2 regions of the Salipiger sp. genome follow, and region 1 is predicted to be linked to the other one. Evidence: riboswitches for the same ligand, from Rfam matches in the RefSeq annotation. Region 1 holds a riboswitch; the other holds the start of a gene.
The links. Region 1 has a riboswitch for cobalamin ahead of AC6RA4_RS11215 (TonB-dependent receptor plug domain-containing protein). Riboswitches for the same ligand answer to the same signal wherever they lie in the genome.
Positions count from the first base shown of each region.

Region 2: linked by a shared signal. The riboswitch ahead of nrdH (glutaredoxin-like protein NrdH) and the one ahead of AC6RA4_RS11215 (TonB-dependent receptor plug domain-containing protein) in region 1 are both predicted to bind cobalamin.

Region 1 is NZ_JBYNAH010000079.1:5,981-16,055, forward strand. It holds gene AC6RA4_RS11195 (TatD family hydrolase) at 1-451, opposite strand, end outside; gene AC6RA4_RS11200 (ABC transporter ATP-binding protein) at 560-1,309, opposite strand; gene AC6RA4_RS11205 (FecCD family ABC transporter permease) at 1,306-2,283, opposite strand; gene AC6RA4_RS11210 (ABC transporter substrate-binding protein) at 2,280-3,116, opposite strand; gene AC6RA4_RS11215 (TonB-dependent receptor plug domain-containing protein) at 3,103-5,049, opposite strand; cobalamin riboswitch at 5,195-5,382, opposite strand; gene mraZ (division/cell wall cluster transcriptional repressor MraZ) at 6,076-6,585, shown strand; gene rsmH (16S rRNA (cytosine(1402)-N(4))-methyltransferase RsmH) at 6,587-7,579, shown strand; gene ftsL (cell division protein FtsL) at 7,579-7,923, shown strand; gene AC6RA4_RS11235 (peptidoglycan D,D-transpeptidase FtsI family protein) at 7,920-9,710, shown strand; gene AC6RA4_RS11240 (UDP-N-acetylmuramoyl-L-alanyl-D-glutamate--2,6-diaminopimelate ligase) at 9,775-10,075, shown strand, end outside.
Region 2 is NZ_JBYNAH010000083.1:805-10,879, reverse strand. It holds gene AC6RA4_RS11570 (GcvT family protein) at 1-2,446, shown strand, start outside; gene AC6RA4_RS11565 (LysR family transcriptional regulator) at 2,561-3,433, opposite strand; gene AC6RA4_RS11560 (aromatic ring-hydroxylating oxygenase subunit alpha) at 3,589-4,827, shown strand; gene AC6RA4_RS11555 (FAD-binding oxidoreductase) at 4,834-5,916, shown strand; gene AC6RA4_RS11550 (GlxA family transcriptional regulator) at 5,948-6,988, opposite strand; cobalamin riboswitch at 7,480-7,670, shown strand; gene nrdH (glutaredoxin-like protein NrdH) at 7,772-7,996, shown strand; gene nrdI (class Ib ribonucleoside-diphosphate reductase assembly flavoprotein NrdI) at 8,000-8,413, shown strand; gene nrdE (class 1b ribonucleoside-diphosphate reductase subunit alpha) at 8,398-10,075, shown strand, end outside.

The sequences.
Region 1 (10,075 bases):
TGGCGCGATAGGCCTCGGAGAGGATGCGGGCCATGTCATCATCGGCGGCGCGGGCATGGATGATCAGCGGCAGGCCGGTCTCCTGCGCCGCTTCGATATGGATGCCGAGCGAGGTCTTCTGAACCTCGGCGCTCTCGGCGGTGTAGTGGTAGTCGAGCCCGGTCTCGCCGATGCCGACGAATTTCGGATGCTGCGACAGGGCGACCAGCTCGTCGACCGTCGCCAAAGGTTCCTCGGCGGCGCTCATCGGATGGGTGCCGGCGGCGTAGAACACCGGGTCGTTGGCCTCGGCGATGGCGCGGACCTGCGGCTCGTTGCGCAGGCGGGTGCAGATCGTCACCATGCGGTGCACGCCGGCTTCGACGGCGCGGGAGATGACGTCCGGGCGCTCGGCGTCGAAATCCGGGAAATCGAGGTGACAGTGGCTGTCGGTGATCAGGGGGGTGGTCATGGTCATGTCCTTTGCGCCGGTTTTGGGCGAAGCCGCCGGCAGGGTCAAGCGGATGCGGCGCGTGGGCGGTGCGGGCCGGTCCGCGCGCTTACAGGGCAGGCAGCCGCCTCAGCCCAGCACGTCGAGCGCTTGCAGGAGCGGGCCGTCTTCGGTCTGTAGCATGTGGCCGCGCAGGTGGAAGACCTCGGCCAGCCGGGCCTCGCTCAGCACCTCGAGCGGCGGGCCATCGGCGGCGATGCGGCCGCGGTCGAGCAGGATCAGCCGGGTGCAGTGGCGCGCCGCCAGCGTCAGGTCGTGCAGCGAGACCAGCACCGCGTGGCCCTCGCGGGCCAGATCCTCGAACACCCTGAGCGTGGCGATCTGCGCCGCCGGGTCGAGCCCGGCGATGGGCTCGTCGGCCATCAGCAGCGGTGCCTCCTGCGCCAGCGCGCGGGCGATCAGCACCCGGGCCTGCTCGCCCCCCGAGAGCTCGGTGGCGCGGCGCCGGGCGAAGGCGGTGAGGCCCATGCGCTCGAGCGCGCGCCCGACCGCCTCGGCGCGCAGGTCGCCGGCGCGGCTGTCATGCGGGAGGCGGCCGAGGGCCACCAGCGTCTCGACCGTCACCGGCCAGGCGATTTCGCGCGATTGCGGCAGCCAGGCAGCGGCGCGGGCGCGGGCGCGGGCGGGCAGCTCAGTGAGAGAAGAGTGGCCCTCGTGTTTCATCAGGCCGAGGGCGGCGCGCATCAGGGTGGTCTTGCCGGCGCCGTTGGGGCCGATCAGGCCGACGCATTCTCCCGGCGCGATCTTAAGGCTCACGCCGTCGACCACCGGGCAGGGGCCGCGCCTGACGGTGAGCGCTTCGAGCGACAGCAGGCTCATCCGCCCCTCCGCGTCTTGTAGATCAGGTGCAGGAACAGTGGTGCGCCGATCAGTGCCATGACGACGCCGAGCTTGAGGTCGCGCTCGGGCAGGATCAGGCGCACGGCAATGTCGGCGGCGAGCAGCATCGCCGCGCCGCCAAGCGCCGAGGCCCAGAGCAGCCGCGAGGGACGCGCGCCGCAGAGCGGGCGCAGCAGGTGCGGCACCACGAGCCCGACGAAGCCCACGGCACCCGCGACGGCGGTGGCGGCGCCCACGGCAGCGGCGGTGCCGAAGAGCAGCTTCAGCCGCAGCGCCGTCATCGACACGCCAAGCGCCTGTGCGCCGTCCTCGCCCAGCGTCAGCGCGTCGAGCCCGCGGCCCAGCGTCAGCAGCACCGCGCCGCCAAGCGCCACCAGGGGTGCGGCCAGGGCGAGATGGGTGAGCGAGCGGTCGGCGACAGAGCCCATCATCCAGAACACGATCTCGAAGGTGGCGTAGGGGTTCGACGACAGGTTCAGCGCCAGCGAGGTCAGCGCGCCCGCGAGCGCCGAGACCGCGATGCCCGCCAGGATCAGCGTTAGCGATCCGCCGCGCGGGCCGGCGAGCAGCAGGATCAACGCGACCGCACCGAGCGCGAAGACCAGCGCCATCAGCGGCAGGGCGAGGGCGAAGGCGGCGGACAGGCCGGTCTGCAAAGCGATCACCGCGCCGAGCGCCGCGGAGCCCGAGACGCCGATCAATCCGGGCTCGGCCAGCGGGTTGCGCAGGTAGCCCTGCATCGCAGCCCCGGAGAGGCCGAGCGCCGCGCCCACGAGGGCTGCGAGCGCGGTGCGGGGCAGGCGGATTTCCTGCATCACCATGACATGCAGCGGATCGCCCGCGCCCAGAACGCCGCCCAGCACCGCCGAAAGCGGCAGCGGTGCATAGCCCAGCGACAGCGAGGCCAAAACCAGCGCCAGCACGAGGGCGGAGAGGGTCAGCGCCAGCTTCATTGCGCCGCCTCCCAGTCGCGGCGCAGCTCGCGCATCGCCTCGACCGCGTCGAGCAGGAAGGGCGTGCCGCAGATCCAGTTCTGCCCGTCGGGGATCTCGCGCAGGCGGCCCGTGGCGCGCAGCACCGGGTGCTGCAGCAGTGCGGTCGCCTGCGAGGGGCTGTCATAGGGCTGGCCCACGAGGATCAGGTCGGGCTGGGCGAGCACCAGCTCCTCCAGCGGCAGCCGCCCGCCATAGGGCAGGCCGCGCGCCTCGGAGATGTTTGCCATGCCGGCGGCGGCGAGGATCTCGCCGGTGAGCGATTGCACCCCGGCGGTCTCGTTGAAGGGCAGGTAATAGGCCACCAGCGGACGCCTCTCGGGCGCGTCGCGCAGATCGGCGAGACGTATGTCGAAGCGCGCCAGCAGGGCCTCGGCCTCGGCCTCGCGGCCAAGCAGCGCGCCCATGCGCAGGAGGTTCTGCCGCGCGTCCTCGATGGCGTTGGCCGGGGCGAAGCGTTCGACCCGGTAGCCGAGCCGTTCAAGCATGTCGGTGGCGGCGCGCGCGGTATAGGTGCCGGCGAGCACGAGGTCGGGCTCGAGCAGCACGATCTCCTCGGCATGGGCGGCATTGGCGGGCAGGGCGGCGGCCTCTGCGGCCATCGCCGAGCTGCGCGGGTCGTGGCCCAGGGGCGAGACCGACACCAGCTGGCCGGGGGCCGCCAGCAGCAGCGCCAGCTGGTCGGTGCAGACATTGAGAGAGACGACACGGGCCGGGCCCGCGCCGTCGGCCGCCGCCGCGCCGGTCAATAATGACAGCGCGGCGGCGAAGCATATGAGCTTAGAAGCTCGCACGGATCCCCGCGTAATAGGCACGACCGGACTGACCGTAGCCCGGAACGGTCTGGTAGTCCTCGGCGAACAGGTTCTCGACGCGGAAATAGGCCTGCACGTCCGAGGTCACGTCATAGCTGAAGGTGGTGTTCACCAGCCCGTAATCGTCGAGCTCCTCGCGGTCGGCCTCGTACAGCCCGCTCACGCGCAGGCGCGCGCGGTCGGAGAGGTCGGCGGTGACGCCAAGCGAGAAGGCGTGCTCGGGCACCGAGACCTGCCAGCCCGAACTGTCGAGCGAGGCGGTGGTCCAGCTGTCGGTCCAGGTGTAGCTGCCGTCGAGCGTCACCCGGTCGTTCACCTCGACCGCGCCTGCGAGTTCAAGACCCGCGCGGCTGCTGACGCCGTCGGCCTGCACGTACTGGTAGCTGGTATAGGAGTAGTCGATGATGTCCTCGGCCTCGATCCAGAACGCGGTGGCGCGCACCCAGGCGCTATCGCCGTAGCGCTTCTCGACGCCGAGGTCGAAGCTCACCGAGGTCTCGGGCTCGAGATCGGCATTGCCGGAATAGGCGTCGTAGAGCTCGTAATTCGAGGGCGCCCGGTAGCCGTTGGCGAGGTTGGCGCGGAAGGTGAGGTCGGGCGCCGCGCGCCAGACGGCGGAGAGGCGCCCGGTGGTGAAGCCGCCGAACTCGGAATGGGTGTCCTGCCGCAGCGCGAAACTCAGGTCGATGTCGTCGGTCGGGCTGGCGGTCAGCTCGGTGAAGAGCGAGTTGACGCTGCTCTCCTGCCGCTGGCTGCTGCCATAGGGGCCCCAGCTCGACGCGCCCGAGATGTCGTCCTTGTAGTACTCCTCGGTGCGCTCGACGCCGACCACCGCGCGGGTCGTGGCGCTGGGCGAGAAGCCCAGCTGGTAGCGGTAGTTCATCCGCGCGCCTTCATAGGCAAAGCGGAACGGGTAGGGCGTGCCGTTATAGGGCGGCGTGTCGGCGGCATAGCTGTCGAGCGAGGTGCCGTGCAGCGTGCGCTCGGTGTGGTACCAGCTGACCGAGGCCTCGTGGTCGAAGATGTCGGAGGAGAACAGCAGCGCGGCGCGCAGGCCGTATTGCTCGCGGTCGGTCACGTCGTCGGGCGAGCCGTCGAACACCCGGCCAGAAGCGCTCTCGTCGTAATCGTATTGCGATTCCTCGGCGAAGCCGGAGAGCTGCAGCTGGGCCGCGCCGCCGCCAAGGTCGTAGCTGCCCGAGAAGCTCAGGCGGCGCGCCTCGAAGCCGTCGGCCTCGTCGTTCTTGTCGGTGGGGTTCGAGGTGCCGTAGTTCAGCCCGTCCTCGTCGGCGGCGGAAAAGCCGTCGGTCTTCACGTAGGAGAGGGTGACCGCGGTCTCGTGGCCCTCGCCCTTGTTGTAGAGCGTCGCGGCGGAGCGGAAGGTCTCGTAGCTGCCGTATTCGAGGAAGCCCTCGGCGCTGAGCCCGTCGCGCTTGGCGCGCTTGGTGGTGATGTTGATCACGCCGCCGATGGCTTCGGAGCCGACCAGCGCTGATTGCGAGCCGCGCAGGATCTCGATCTGGCCGATATCGCCGCCGGTGAGGCCGCCGAAATCGTAGGCCACCTGCGTGCCCGACGGATCCGAGACGTCGATGCCGTCGATGCGCACCGCGATGTTCTGCTGCGACACGCCGCGGATCGCGATACCGGCATTGGTGCCGAGCGGCCCGTTCGAGCGGATCGTCACGCCGGGCTGGCGGGCGAGAATGTCGATCACGCGGGTGTCGGCCTCGTCCTGCAGGTCGTCCTCGGTGAGCACGTCGACGGCGACGCCGGTGCGCAGCGGTGTGGTGGATTCAAATCCCACGTTGAGGATCAGCGTCGGCAGTTCGTAATAGCTGTCGTCCTGCGCGAGCAGCGGCGTGGTGCTCAGAGCCAGCACCGAGGCGGAGGTGAGGACATGTTTCTTCATGGTCCATCCTTTCCATATCGGCCCCCGGGCAGGGGGCGGCTGTCGTGGTGTTCGCGGAAAGGTCGGGGGACACCCCGGCTCCCGTGAACGGTGCGGTTGTCACCACGAACGGAAAGACCGTACCCCGATGCGCGCCCCGCGCGTGGGGAGGGTGATCACCTTGGCAGGTCTCCTGACTTGCGGGTCATCGCGCGACGCGGGCCTTCCCGGGCGTATCGCCCAGTGGCATATGCCGGTCGCACTCGCCGCTCACAGTTGCGGGGGCAGTCGCGGGTTTGCACCGCGTTCCCTATTCTCCGGACAAGGCCCGGAACCGAGGCCCGCTCCGCTTAGTCCGGCTCGCCTCACCGCACAAGTGCTTCCTTGGTGCCGTCTCGGAAGACGTGGATTCGGGGCCGCATGGGAATGGATGGCACCGGGCATGGGATTGCATGGAACTGATTTGGGAAATACTGCCCCCACGTGGTCTCGGGAGGGTATCGGCGCCGGATTCGAGGGCGATTCACCGGGTTTCCCGCAGTCGAATCTGGCCTGTGACTGAGATGCCGAAAAATGTGCATTTCGCAACAAAACATTTTTGGGATTTTATGGCCCGTGACATCTTCACGACAGCGTGACTATATATAGTTGCGCGCAGGTTCCCGCTCACCACATGTTTGTGAGTTTTGGCGAAACAGCACCCTAGATGTTGTTTTTCACAGGGTCTGCGAACAAGAACTTGTGCCATCTCCCGAAATTCCCCGTTGCCTCCCATGAATTCCCATGTCATACCTTTAACCACGATGAGGGACGGGACAGAGGGCAAACAACAACGCCCCGGCAAACACCCAGAACAATAAAAGAGCAGGTTCATACAGGCACCCGCCCTTCATCGTAACACAGAGATCCGGCGCGCGAGCGAGCAGACATCCCCCCAGGTGGCGCGCGCAGCTGGACAAGCCCGCACAGCGGGTCAAGGCGGCGGGTTGATCGGTGGCAGCAGATCAACCCGCCGTATTTCGTTTCAGGGGGCTGTGAGTAGGGACATTGGGCCGCAGGCTGAGGTTCAGAGGCGAAAGTCGGCATAAGGTCGACAGCAAGGGCAGGGTGTCTATCCCGGCCTCTTTTCGCCGTGTCCTCGAAGCCGGTGACCCGGACTGGACCGACGGTCTGAACCCCAATTTCGTGATCGTTTACGGCGACCAGCGCCGCAAGTATCTCGAATGCTTCACCATCCAGGAAATCGAGGCCATCGAGGACCGCATCAGCAACATGAAGCGTGGCTCGCGCAAGCGGCGCCTGCTCGAGCGGCTGATCTCGGCCCAGTCGGTCACGTCGAGCGTTGACGACACCGGGCGGATCGTGATTCCTGTCAAGCTGCGCGACAAGATCGCGCTCGAGAACGAAGCGCAGTTCATCGGTACCGTCGACACCTTCCAGATCTGGGAGCCCGCGGCCTACGAGGCCGACCTCGAGGAGACCGAGGACGAGCTGGCCGATTTCGACGGCGATCCGCTGGAACTGCTCGATGAAGACGACGAGGACGAGGAGATCTGAGATGGCACCTGCGGCGGATCACGATAACGGCGCGCCGCATGTTCCGGTTCTCCTGCGGCCTCTGCTCGAGGCCGTGGCGCCGGTCAGCGGCACCTGGGTCGACGGCACCTTCGGGGCAGGGGGCTATTCCCGCGGCCTGCTCGACGCCGGCGCCGACAAGGTCATCGGCATCGACCGCGATCCGCTGGCGCACCAGATGGCGCAGGAGTGGATCGGCGAGTATGGCGGCCGGCTGGAACTGGTCGAGGGCAATTTCGCCGACATGGACAGCTTCGTCAGCGACGCCGACGGCGTGGTGCTGGATCTTGGCGTGTCGTCGATGCAGCTCGACATCGCCGAACGCGGTTTCTCCTTCATGAAGGACGGCCCGCTCGACATGCGCATGGAACAGTCGGGCGAGAGCGCCGCCGACCTGGTCAAGCGCCTCGACGAGACGGCGCTGGCCGATGTTCTCTATACCTACGGCGAAGAGCGCGCCTCGCGCCGCATCGCCCGCGCCATCGTCAAGGCCCGCGACCAGGAGCCGATCGAGACCACCGCGCGTCTCTCGGCGATCGTCGAGGCCTGCCTGCCGCGTCCCAAGCCCGGCCAGTCGCACCCCGCCACGCGCAGCTTCCAGGCGCTGCGCATCGCGGTGAACGACGAGTATGGCGCGCTCTGGCGTGGCCTCATGGCCGCCGAACGGGCGCTGAAACCCGGCGGCTGGCTCTGCGTCGTGACCTTCCACTCGGTCGAGGACCGCATGGTCAAGCGCTTCTTCCAGGCGCGCTCGGGCAAGCTCAACACGGTGAGCCGCTACGCGCCCGCCACCGAGACCGAGGATCCGCAATTCGTCCTCGTCACCCGCAAGGCCGTTGGCCCGGATGACGAGGAACTGGCCGCCAATCCGCGCGCCCGCTCGGCGCGGCTCCGGATCGGCAAACGCACCGATGCCGCCGCCGGCGAGATCGGCGCGGAAAAGCTCAACATGCCTCAGCTCAAGGGGAAACGCTGATGCGAACGCTGCTCTACGTGACCACGTTCCTGGGCCTGATCGGCCTCGCTTTCTGGGCCTATCGCGAGAATTATGACACCAAGGAGGCGCTCGACAACGTCGACCGGCTGCATCGCAACATTGCCGATGCCCGGGCACGGCTGTCGATCCTCAAGGCGGAATGGGCCTATCTCAACCGCCCCGACCGGCTGCGCGATCTGGCCGAGATCAACTTTCCCCGGCTCGAGCTGCTGCCGATGCGTCCCGATCAGTTCGGCCGCGTCGATCAGGTCGCCTACCCGGTGACCCAGCCGCTGGTGGTGATGGATCCCATCGACGTCTCGAGCGCGGGGGCATCGCAATGACCCGCACGCCGCTTCGCCCGCTCGCCCGCATCCTCGAAGCCCGCCAGAAGGGCGAGAACCCCGACGCCATCGAACGCGAGAACCTGCGCATCCGCCACGAGCAGATGCGCGACAAGGCGCGGGTGCGCGCCGAGGGTCGCCTTCTGGTCATGAGCGTGATGTTCCTCGTGGCCTTCACCGTGGTCGGCGCCCGCATGGGCATGCTCGCCGCCTCGGAGCCGGCCGAGCCGCGCGCCCACGCCAGCGGCGCCTCGATCATCGCCAGCCGCGCCGACATCACCGACCGTCATGGCCGCATCCTCGCGACCAACATGGAGACCCATTCTCTCTACGCCCATCCGCAGCAGATGATCGAGCCGCAGCGCGCCGCCAAGGAGCTGAAGGCGATCTTCCCGGATCTCGACGAGGAGCGGATGCTGAAGGATTTCACCGATCCCAAGCGCAAGTTCCTGTGGGTGAAGAAGAAAATCAGCCCCGAGCAGATGCAGGCCGTGCATGATATCGGCGAGCCGGGCCTTCTTTTCGGTCCGCGCGAGATGCGGCTCTATCCCAACGGCGCGCTGGCCTCGCACATCCTTGGCGGCTCGAGCTTCGGGCGCGAGGGGGTGGCCTCAGCCGAGGTGATCGGCACCGCCGGCATCGAGAAGTTCTTGGACGAGGAGCTGCGCGATCCGGCCCGTGGCGGGGCTCCGCTCGAACTGTCGATCGACCTCAGCGTGCAGGCCGCGACCGAGCGCGTGCTCGACGCCGGCATGCGCCTCTTGAACGCCAAGGGCGCCGCGTCGGTGCTGATGGACGTGCATACCGGCGAGGTCATCGCGCTGGCCTCGCTGCCCGATTTCGATCCCAACGACCGTCCGCGCCCGCCCACCGAGGGCAGCCCCTCGGACAGCCCGCTGTTCAACCGCGCGGTGCAGGGGGTCTACGAGCTGGGCTCGACCTTCAAGATCTTCGCCGCCGCGCAGGCGATGGAGCTGGGGCTTGTCGGGCCTCAGACCGTCATCGACACCCGCCCACCCTTCAAGGTCGGCGGCCACCGGATCGGCGAATTCGAGGGGCACAACTACGGTCAGATCCCCGTCGAGGAGATCATCATCAAGAGCTCGAACCGGGGCACCGGCAAGATGGCGCTGGCCATCGGCATCGAGCGCCAGCAGGACTTCCTCAAGAAGCTTGGCTTCTTCGAGCCGACGCCGCTCGAGATCGTCGAGGCGGCGGGCGGCAAGCCGCTTCTGCCGGCGCGCTGGACGGATCTTTCCTCGGTGACGATCTCTTACGGCCACGGCCTGTCCTCTTCGCCGCTGCATCTCGCGGCGGCCTATTCCTCCATCGCCAATGGCGGCACGCTGGTGAGGCCCACGCTGATCAAGCAGCAGGGCGCGCAGATGGGAGAGCGGGTGATGTCACAAAGCGTGGCCGCGGCCTCGCGCGACATGCTGCGCAAGGTGGTGAGCACCGGCACCGCGAGCTTCGGCGAGGTGCCGGGCTATCACGTCGGCGGCAAGACCGGCACCGCCGACAAGCCCAAGGAGCAGGGCGGCGGCTACTACAAGGACAAGGTCATCGCGACCTTCGCCTCGATGTTCCCGGCGCATGATCCGCAATACGTGCTCATCGTGACCCTCGACGAGCCGGTCGAGACCTCGGGCTCGAAGCCGCGCCGCACCGCCGGCTGGACCGCCGTTCCGGTCGCCGCCGAGATGATCGGCAGGATCGCGCCGCTTCTGGGCTTGCGTCCGGAATACGATATGGGAGAAGTGGCAGAGGTCACGCTGGTCCGGCAGTGACGCCGCTCATGGCTCCTGCGGGATCCGGACCTCTGCAACACCACAAGACGCTTCGGGGGCAGATATGAGCGGTGAGGAAAAGAGCCTGTCGGATCTCGGCCTGACGGCGCGCGGCGGCCGCGAGGCCCGGATCACGGGCATCTCGGTCGACAGCCGCGCGGTGATGCCTGGCCATCTCTTCGCGGCGATGCCGGGCACCAAGATCCACGGCGCAACCTTCATCGAGACCGCGCTGGCGCAGGGCGCAGTAGCGGTGCTGACCGATGCCGAGGGTGCGCGCCTCGCCGAGGCGGCGCTGGCCGAGAGTGACGCTGCGCTGGTCATCGCCGCCGAGCCGCGCGCCGCGCTGGCCTATGCCTGCGCGC
Region 2 (10,075 bases), on a different contig from region 1:
CAAATCCGCCATCCCGACCGATATCGGCTCGACCGGCCACGCCTCGGATTTCTGCTACGTCACCAGCCACGACCTGCTGAGCACCTGGACCTCGACCTACTCGGTCGATTTCTATGAAAAGCTCGGCCACTACTCGCGCATCGGCGGCCTCGAAGTTGCGCGCGTCGGCGATGACGAGCGCATGCAAGAGCTCAAGCGCCGCTGCGACTCGGGCCGCGCCTTCGGCACCCGCGTGCAGATGATCTCGGCCGCCGAGGCCAAGGAGAAGTTCCCGCTGCTCGAGGAAGACCAGATCCAGGGCGCCATGTGGGACCCGGATGCCGGCCTCGTGGTGCCGCGCTCGCAGACCGTGGCGGGCAAGCTGGTGGATGCCGGCGAAAAGGCCGGCAAGCTGCGCGCCTTCGCCAACACCCCGGCGCTCGCGCTGATCCAGGAAAACGGACGCGTCGTGGGCGTGAAAACCCACCGCGGCACCATCATGGCCGATCACGTCGTGGTCTGTGCCGGCCTCTGGGGCCGCCTGATCGCCGACATGGTGGGCGAGGATCTGCCGGTGATGCCGGTCGACCACCCGCTGACCTTCTTCGGCCCCTACGATGAGTTTGCCGGCACCGGCCTCGAGATCGGCCGTCCGCTGCTCCGCGACCAGGGCAACTCCGCCTACCTGCGCGACACCGGCGATCCCGAGACCACCGAGGGCGGCCAGATCGAGTGGGGCTACTACTACGAGAAAGAGCCGCGCATGGTGCACCCGCGCGACATTCTCGAGAAGGGCCAGGCCCGCCTCGGGCCGTCGATGCGCGACCTCGAGCTCGAGGACGTGATCGAGCCGCTTGAACGTGCCATGGAGCTCACCCCGATCCTCGGCGAGCTTGGCTTCAACGAGAGCCACTCGTTCAACGGCCTGCTGCAGACCACCACCGATGGCGGCCCCTCGATGGGCGAAAGCCGCAAGGTGCGCGGCCTGTGGTACGCCGTGGCGATCTGGGTCAAGGACGCGCCCGGCATGGCCAAGCTGATCGTCGACTGGATGACCGACGGCCGCACCCATATCGACCATCACGGCATCGATTACGCGCGCTTCCAGGATTTCCAGCTGAGCGAGGATTTCATCTGGGGCCGCTGCGAAGAGACCGCCAAGAAGATCTACAACCCGCCGGTCCACCCGCGCGAACCCTTCGGCAACGCCCGCGGCATCCGCCGCTCGCCGTTCTACGAGCGCGAGGTCGAGCTCGGCGGCTACTTCATGGAGCTTGGCGGCTGGGAACGGGCGCATGGCTACGCGGCCAATGAGCACCTGCTCGAAAAATACGCCGACCAGGTGCCGGTGCGCGAAAACGAGTGGGACAACCGCCACTTCTGGCGCGTGTCCAACGCCGAGCAGCTCGAGATGTCGAACGATTGTGCGATCATCAACCTGTCGCACTTCCACATCACCGATATCGAGGGCCCGGATCACGTGGCCCTGATGGAGTGGCTCTGCGCCGCGAAGATCGGTGGCGACGCCAATATCGGAAAGGGCATCTACACCCACATGCTCGATGACGAGGGCATGGTGCGGGCGGACTTCACCGTGTTCCGCATGGGCGACCGCATCCGCATGGTGAACGGCGCCGATGCCGGCCCGCGCGACCTGATGTACATGAAGCGCACCGCGCAGGACCGCGGGCTCGACGTGACCATCACCGACGTGACCGAGAAGTTCACCACCATCGGCATCTGGGGCCCGAACGCCCGCGAGACGCTGAAAAAGGTGGTGGCCGACCCGGCCGGGCTCGACATCGAGAACTTCCCCTTCGCGGCCATCAAGCCGATCGAGATCGCGGGCAAGACCGTCACGGCCTTCCGCATCTCCTATGTCGGCGAACAGGGCTGGGAACTGCACATGCCCTACGAGGACGGCCTCGCCGTCTGGGATGCGCTGCGTGAAACCGGCGTGATGGCGATGGGGGTCGAGACCTACGCGAACTCGCGCCGCCTCGAGAAGTCGCTGCGTCTGCAGAACGCCGACCTGCACACCCAGTACAACCTGATCGAGGCCGCGCTGGCGCGTCCGAAGGTCAAGGAAGCGGACTTCCGCGGCAAGGCGAAGCATGTCGAGTTCAAGGCGCGCGAACACCAGCCCGCGATGCTCTGCACGCTGGTCATGCACGACAACATCGACAGTCAGGGCGTGGCCCGCTACCCGGTGAACACCATGCCGGTGATGGACCCCGAGACCGACGAGGTGCTGATCGACAGCCTCGGCCGCCGCTCCTACACCACCTCTCAGGCCTTCGGCCCGAGCGTGGGCAAGAACATCATGCTGGCCTACCTGCCGCAGGAGTATTGCGAACTGGGGCGCAAGCTGAAGGTGACCTACTTTGACGAGCCCTTCGAGGTCGAGGTCGCCGGCATCGGCTACGCCCCGCTCTACGATCCCGAGAACCTCAAGCCGCGCAGCTGACGCGGCACCACGAGGCACGACTGACCGGCGGGCTCTGGCTCGCCGGTTTTGTCTTTCTAGGGCTGTCTCCCGAGCGCTGTCCGGCGCGGAACAAGGCGACGCCGCCGCGCCCGCTCAGTGCTCCGCCAACCAGTCCGCGAAGAGCCGCGCGTTGGCCGAGGCGCGGCCGTGGATGCGGAGGTAGAACGGGTGCGGCGAGGGCATCTCGTCGGGCACCAGCGGCACCAGTCGGCGGCTTTCGAGATGACCGCCAAGCAGCCCTTCCCAGCCCAGCACCGCGCCGACATGATCTTCCGCGGCCTGCAGCGAGATGAGGTAGTTGTTAAGGAAAAACCCCGGGCCGCGCGGCGCCGGCCGGTCGAGATAGGCGAACCACTCGGACCACTCGGTATAGGGGTTCACGCCAGACTGGGTGTGGATCAGCGGCACGTCGGAAAGATCCGCCAGCCGGGTGATGCCATAGGTCCTGGCGAACTGCTCGGTGCCGAGGGCAAGGATGCGGTCGCGAAAGAGCACCCGCGTCTCGTCATCCTCCGCGTCCGGATCGCCATAGTGGATCGACAGGTCCACCCCCTGCGGCTTGCGGTCGTCCTGGATGAGCTGGGATATCGCGACGCCCGGATGCTCCTTCCAGAACGCCGCCAGGCGCGGGGTCAGCCAGAGCCCGCTCATCGCGGTGGTGGCCGCCAGCGACACCCCGGTGCGGTCGTGCCGGCTGCGAATCCGGGTGACGCTGTCCGAGATGGTTTCGAATCCCCTTTGCAGCGAGACAAACAGCAGCGCCCCGGCCTCGGTCAGCTCGACACCCCGGTATTGGCGGTTGAAAAGCGTTTGTCCCAGCTCGTTTTCCAGCGCCTTGATGCGATGGCTCACCGCCGCCGGCGTGACGTTGAGTTCGGTTGAGGCCAGTTTGAAGCTTAAATTTCGGGCAGCGGCCTCGAAACAGGCGAGATCGCCAAGGGACGGCAAGTCATAGGGTTTGGGCACTGGACGTCGCTTTCAGGCTGGGGATGTCGCAAACGAGCAAAATGCCGCCGTGACATGAATTGAACTAAACCCACATGAGGATTTTGCCAATTGCCAATTTCGGACTAGGATGGCTCTGTGCGCCGAAATAGCCCTCCCGCGACAGGAGTTTCGCCATGGCCAGCCCGACCGCCCCGCTCTCCGAACTGCTCAGCCAGCACCGTCCCGGCCATGCGCTTGCGCAACCGTTCTACACCTCGCCCGAGATCTACGAGGCCGACCTCGAGACGATCTGGTACCGCGAGTGGCTCTATGCCTTCCCGGCCTGCATGCTCGAGAAGACCGGCGCCTACCAGCGCCTGCGCATCGGCGCCTACGACGTCATCGTGATCCGCGACGGCAAGGGCCAGATCGTCGCCTTCCACAACTCGTGCCGCCACCGCGGCTCGGTGCTGTGCTCGGCTGCGCAGGGCCGCGTCGCCAAGCTCACCTGCCCCTACCACCAGTGGACCTACGACCTCGACGGCAAGCTGCTCTGGGCGCGCGACATGGGCCCCGATTTCGACCCGTCGAAGCACGGGCTGAAGCCGGTGCACTGCCGCACCGTGGCGGGCCTTGTCTATATCTGCCTTGCCACTGATGCCCCCGCCTTCGATGGCTTCGCCGAGACCGTGAGCCCCTATCTTGGCGTGCACGACCTGTCGGACGCCAAGGTCGCGTTCCAGTCGACGATCATCGAGAAGGGCAACTGGAAGCTGGTCTGGGAGAACAACCGAGAGTGCTATCACTGCGCCGGCAACCACCCCGACCTCTGCCGCACCTATCCCGAGGATCCGACCATCACCGGCGTCAGCGCCGACGGCACCTTCCCTGAGAAGGTCGAAAAGCACTTCAGCCGCCTCGAGGCCGCCGGTGCGCCGTCGCGCTTCAAGATGGATGACGGCGGCCAGTTCCGCGTCGCGCGGATGCCGCTGCTGGATGGCGCCGAGAGCTACACCGTATCGGGCAAGATCGCGGTGCAGAAGCGTCTCGGCCAGATCCCGTTCCTCGATGCCGGCACGCTGCTGATGTTCCACTACCCGACGACCTGGAACCACTTCCTCAGCGATCACTCGATCACCTTCCGCGTCACCCCGATCGGGCCGCAGGAGACCGAGGTGCAGACCACCTGGCTGGTCAACAAGGACGCGGTCGAGGGCGTGGATTACGACCTCAAGAACCTGACCACGGTCTGGGAGCACACCAACGACGAAGACCGCCGCGTGGTCGAGGACAACCAGCAGGGCATCAACTCGCCCGCCTTCGAGCCTGGCCCCTACTCGGCCACCCACGAAGACGGCGTGATCCAGTTCGTGAACTGGTATCTCGGCCGCATGCGCACCGCCCACGCCCCCGCCACCCTCGCAGCGGAGTAACTGCCCATGACCACCTCCCTCGTCGCCGCATCGGGACACTGGACCGACGACGAGGCGCTGGAATGCGTCTCCATCCTGCCCGAGACGGCGAATGTCATCACCGTGTGCTTCCAGTCGCCCTCGGGCCGGCCCTTCGACTTCAAGGCCGGGCAGTTCCTGACGCTGGAACTGCCGGTGCCCGGCGGGCCGCTCTACCGGACCTACACGATCTCTTCCTCGCCCTCGCGTCCGCTGTCGCTGACGATGACGATGAAGGCCCAGCCCGACAGCATCGGGACGCGCTGGATCATGGACAACCTCAAGCCGGGCATGACGCTGCGCGCGCTCGGCCCGGGCGGGCGCTTCACCGCGTCCGAGCACCCGGCCAAGAAGTACCTGTTCATCTCGGCCGGCTCGGGCATCACCCCGATGATGTCGATGGCCACCGAGTTCTACGACCGTGGCCGCACCTGCGACATCGTCTTCGTCAACTGCGCCCGCACGCCGTCGGAAATCATCTTCCGCGAGCGGCTCGAGCATATGGCCTCGCGCATCGAGGGGCTCGATCTGCGCTGGGTGGTGGAGCAGCGTGACAAGTTCCAGCCGTGGACCGGCTACCAGGGCCAGTTCAACCAGCTGATGCTTGGCCTGATGGCGCCGGACTATCTCGAGCGGGAAGTGTTCTGCTGCGGCCCCGAGGGCTTCATGACCGCGGTGCGCGAAGCGCTGGCGGGCCTCGGCTTCGACATGGAGCATTACCATCAGGAGAGCTTCCAGGCGCCCGGCACCCCCGGCCCCGAACTGGTCGAGGCCCCGGTACCGGAAGACGACCTGCCGGAAGAAGACGTGCAGGCCGAGATCACCTTCGACATCTCCGGCGTCACCGCCTCCGGCCCCGAGACCGACACCGTGCTCGCCGCGGCGCGCGGCGCCGGCGTGGCGATCCCGTCGGGCTGCACCTTCGGTGTCTGCGGCACCTGCAAGGTCAAGAAGCTCGAGGGCGAGGTGCACATGGTGCACAACGGCGGCATCACCGAGGAGGAGATCGAGGAAGGCTACATCCTCGCCTGCTGCTCGAACCCGCGCGGCAAGGTCACCGTCGAGCTCTGATCTCGCTCATCTGAAATTCGCGTGGGCGCGGTCACTCCGCGCCGCGCATCAGCACGCCCACTGGCGGCTGCGCCTCCTCGCGCCCCTGCCCCGCCTGCGCCTTGCGGTATTCGGCCGGGGTCACGCCGCGCTCGGCCTTGAGGGTGCGCGACAGATGCGGCCCGTCGCAGAAGCCGCAGGCCAGCGCGATCTCGGTGATCGTGGCATCGGACCCGCGCAGCCGCTGCAGCGCCCGCTCGAGCCGCAGATCGAGATAGACCTTGAGCGGCGTCTGACGCAGGTCCGCGAGGAAGCGCCGCTCGAGCGTGCGCCGCCCCACCTCCAGCTCGCGCGCCAGCTCCTCCACCGTCTTCGGATGTTCTAGGTTCTGCTGCATCCTGAGCACCGCGCGCTTGACCAGCGCATCGCCGGCGCGCCGCGCCGTGGCCTGCCCGGGCTGCGGACGCTCACCGCTCATCGCCTCGTCGATCATCATGATGTTGAGGCTCTTGATCGCGGCGTTCTGCCCGACATGGCGCTGCACGAGGAAGGCCGCCAGATGCGCCGCCCCGTGCCCGCCGGAACAGGTCAGGCGGTCGCGGTCGACGACGAAGATCTGATCCGAGATCGGCGTCTCGGCCTCGAACTGGTCGAGGAAATCCTGATGGTGGAACCAGCTCACGCAGCAGCGGTAGCCCTTGAGCAGCCCGAGCCGTTGCAGGATGAAAACGCCGGTGCAGAGCCCCACCAGCGGCACGCCGGCCTTGGCCTGCCGACGCAGGAACCCCTGCGCCTCGGGGCCCAGCGCGGCGCTGTCGCCGATCAGCCCGCCGACCACCACGATATAGTCGTAGCGCCCGGCATGGCGCAGGCGCTTCTCGGGCTGCACCCGCACCCCGCAGGACGAGCGCACCGCCTCGAGACTGTCCGACAGCACCACCCAGTCGCACAGGATCGGGCGCGAGAGATCGGCCTCGTCGGCGGCGAGGCGCAGCACGTCGACGAAATTGGCGAAGGCCGAGAGGGTGAAGCGGTCGGCCAGAAGGAAGGCGACGCTCAGGCGCTTGGCGGGGGTCTTGGAGGGTACGGCCATGTCGGCATCCTTCACAGCGGATGGCGCGAATCTACAGGTTGCCCGGGAGGCGGGCAATGTGGCCTTGGTCGTAGACCCGGCATTGGAACGGGGATCGCGCGGAACCAAGGCGCTGCAAGCGCCGCCGCGCATCGCCGGGCCGCGGGGTGGCGACCGCCGTCACGAACCTCTTGGTTTATCCCGGCCAAATCCGAAGGACCTCACAACTCTGCGCCGACGTCAAAAAATCGCCAGCCCGGGGGGCGGGCCGGCGATGCGCGGCGGCCTGCGGCCTCTGCTCCGCGCGGGAGTGGGGATCGAGCACAGCGCCGTCGAGCAAGTCCGAAGGCAAGCATTCGCCCGTCCGCCCATAAATCAGGCACCCAATTTCCGCCCCCAGCGAAAGAATCCGCCCCCACAAACATCCGATTCCCAAGCCCGCAAGGGCACACAAGCTCTTGTGCCCCGAACCGTTGCACAACTGCATATTGACGCACCTCAGGCTACATGGTCTAGATATAGTTGCTTCAGGTGTCCGACGGAATCATCCGCCGGCAAGAGGGAAGCCGGTGAAACGCCGGCGCTGCCCCCGCAACTGTAAGTGGCGAGCACGACCAATCGCGCCACTGGGGCCTCGCCCCGGGAAGGCTGGTCAACGCGCCGAGCCGCAAGTCAGGAGACCTGCCGGAAGCAACAGGATTTGACCACGAACGGTGGGTTCGGGGCGTGTCACGGAACCGGGTCGGCGCGGCTGACCCGCCCAAGTCGCGTCCTCGCCCGCCAGCCACAAAGAGGACGCCGCCCATGTCGATCATCGTCTATTCCAAGCCCGCCTGCGTGCAGTGCACCGCCACCACCCGCGCCCTCGATGCCCGCGGCCTGCCCTACGACGTGGTGGACCTCACCGAGGATGCCGACGCGATGGCGCGCGTGACCGAGCTTGGCTACCGCCAGGCGCCCGTGGTCATCGCCGGCGAAGACCACTGGTCGGGCTTCCGCCCCGACATGATCGGCGCGCTCGCCTCCTGAACCATGCCGGGGATCGTCTACTTCTCCTCGGCCAGCGGCAACACCGCGCGCTTCGTGGACGGGCTCGGGATGGCGGCCAGCCGCATCCCCGTCTCGCCCAAGGCGGCGCTGCCGGAGCTGCCCGAGGACTACGTGCTGATCTGCCCCACCTATGCCGACGGTGAAGGCCGCGGCGCGGTGCCCAAGCAGGTCATCCGCTTTCTGAACGGTCCCGAGAACCGCCGCCGCCTGCGCGGCGTCATCGGCGGCGGCAACCGCAATTTCGGGGCCACCTATGGCCTCGCCGCCGATGTCATCGCCAAGAAATGCTCCGTGCCGCTGCTCTACAAGTTCGAGCTTGCCGGCACGCTCACCGACATTGCCCGCGTCAGAGACGGGCTGCACGCCTTCTGGGGGACCGAATGCTTGACCGCATGAGCGAGACGCTCGACTACCACGCGCTGAATGCGATGCTGAACCTCTACGACGAGGACGGCCATATCCGCTTCGAGGCCGACCGCATGGCCGCGCGGCAGTATTTCCTGCAGCACGTCAACCAGAACACGGTGTTCTTCCACTCGCTCGACGAGAAGCTCGATTACCTCGTCGAGGAGGGCTACTACGAGGCTGAAGTGCTCGAGGCCTATCCGCGCGCGTTCCTGCAGCAGATCTGGGACGCCGCCTTCAAGAAGAAGTTCCGCTTCCCGACCTTCCTCGGCGCGTTCAAGTACTACACCTCCTACACGCTCAAGACCCGCGACGGGAAACGCTTCCTAGAGCGCTATGAGGACCGCGTGGTGATGGTCTCGCTGGCGCTGGCGCGCGGCGATCAGGATCTCGCCATGTCGTTCATGGAAGAGATCCTCTCGGGCCGCTTCCAGCCCGCCACGCCCACCTTCCTCAACGCCGGCAAGAAGAGCCGCGGCGAGCTGATCTCCTGCTTCCTGCTGCGGCTCGAGGACAACATGGAAAGCATCGGCCGCGGCATCAACTCGGCGCTGCAGCTCAGCAAGCGCGGCGGCGGTGTCGCCCTGATGCTGACCAACATCCGCGAGCACGGCGCGCCGATCAAGGGCATCGAGAACCAGTCTTCCGGCGTCATCCCGATCATGAAGCTGCTCGAAGACAGCTTCTCCTACGCCAATCAGCTGGGCGCGCGTCAGGGCGCGGGGGCGGTCTATCTCAACGCCCACCACCCCGATATCCTGCGCTTTCTCGACACCAAGCGCGAGAATGCCGACGAGAAAATCCGCATCAAGACGCTGTCGCTCGGCGTGGTGATCCCCGACGTCACCTTCGAGCTCGCCAAGCGCAACGAGCCGATGTACCTGTTCTCGCCGCATGACGTGGAGAAGATCTACGGCGTGCCGTTCTCGGAGATCTCGGTCACCGAGAAATACGACGAGATGGTCGAGGACAAGCGCATCCGGAAGACCAAGATCAACGCCCGCTCGTTCTTCCAGACGCTGGCCGAGATCCAGTTCGAGAGCGGCTATCCCTACATCATGTTCGAGGACACGGTGAACCGGATGAACCCGATCGACGGGCGCATCACCATGTCGAACCTGTGCTCCGAGATCCTGCAGGTCAACGAGGCCTCGGAGTTCAACGACGATCTCAGCTATGCCCGCATGGGCACCGACATCTCGTGCAACCTGGGCTCGCTCAACATCGCCAAGACGATGGACGGGCGCGACCTTGGCGCCACCGTCGAGGCGGCGATCCGGGCGCTGACCGCGGTGTCGGAGATGTCGGCGATCGACGCGGTGCCGTCGATCCGCAAGGGCAATGACGAGAGCCACGCCATCGGCCTCGGCCAGATGAACCTGCACGGCTTCCTCGCCCGCGAGCGCATCCATTACGGCAGCCCCGAGGGGGTCGAGTTCACCTCCATCTACTTCGCCACCGTGGCCTATCACGCCATCCGCGCCTCCTGCGCGCTGGCCAAGGAGCGCGGCGCGACCTTCAAGGGCTTTGCGGCGTCGGACTATGCCTCGGGCGTGTTCTTCGACAAGTACACCGAGCGCGACTGGCTCCCCGAGAGCGACCGCGTGGCCGAGCTCTTCGACGGTATCGCCCTGCCCTCGCGCGCCGACTGGG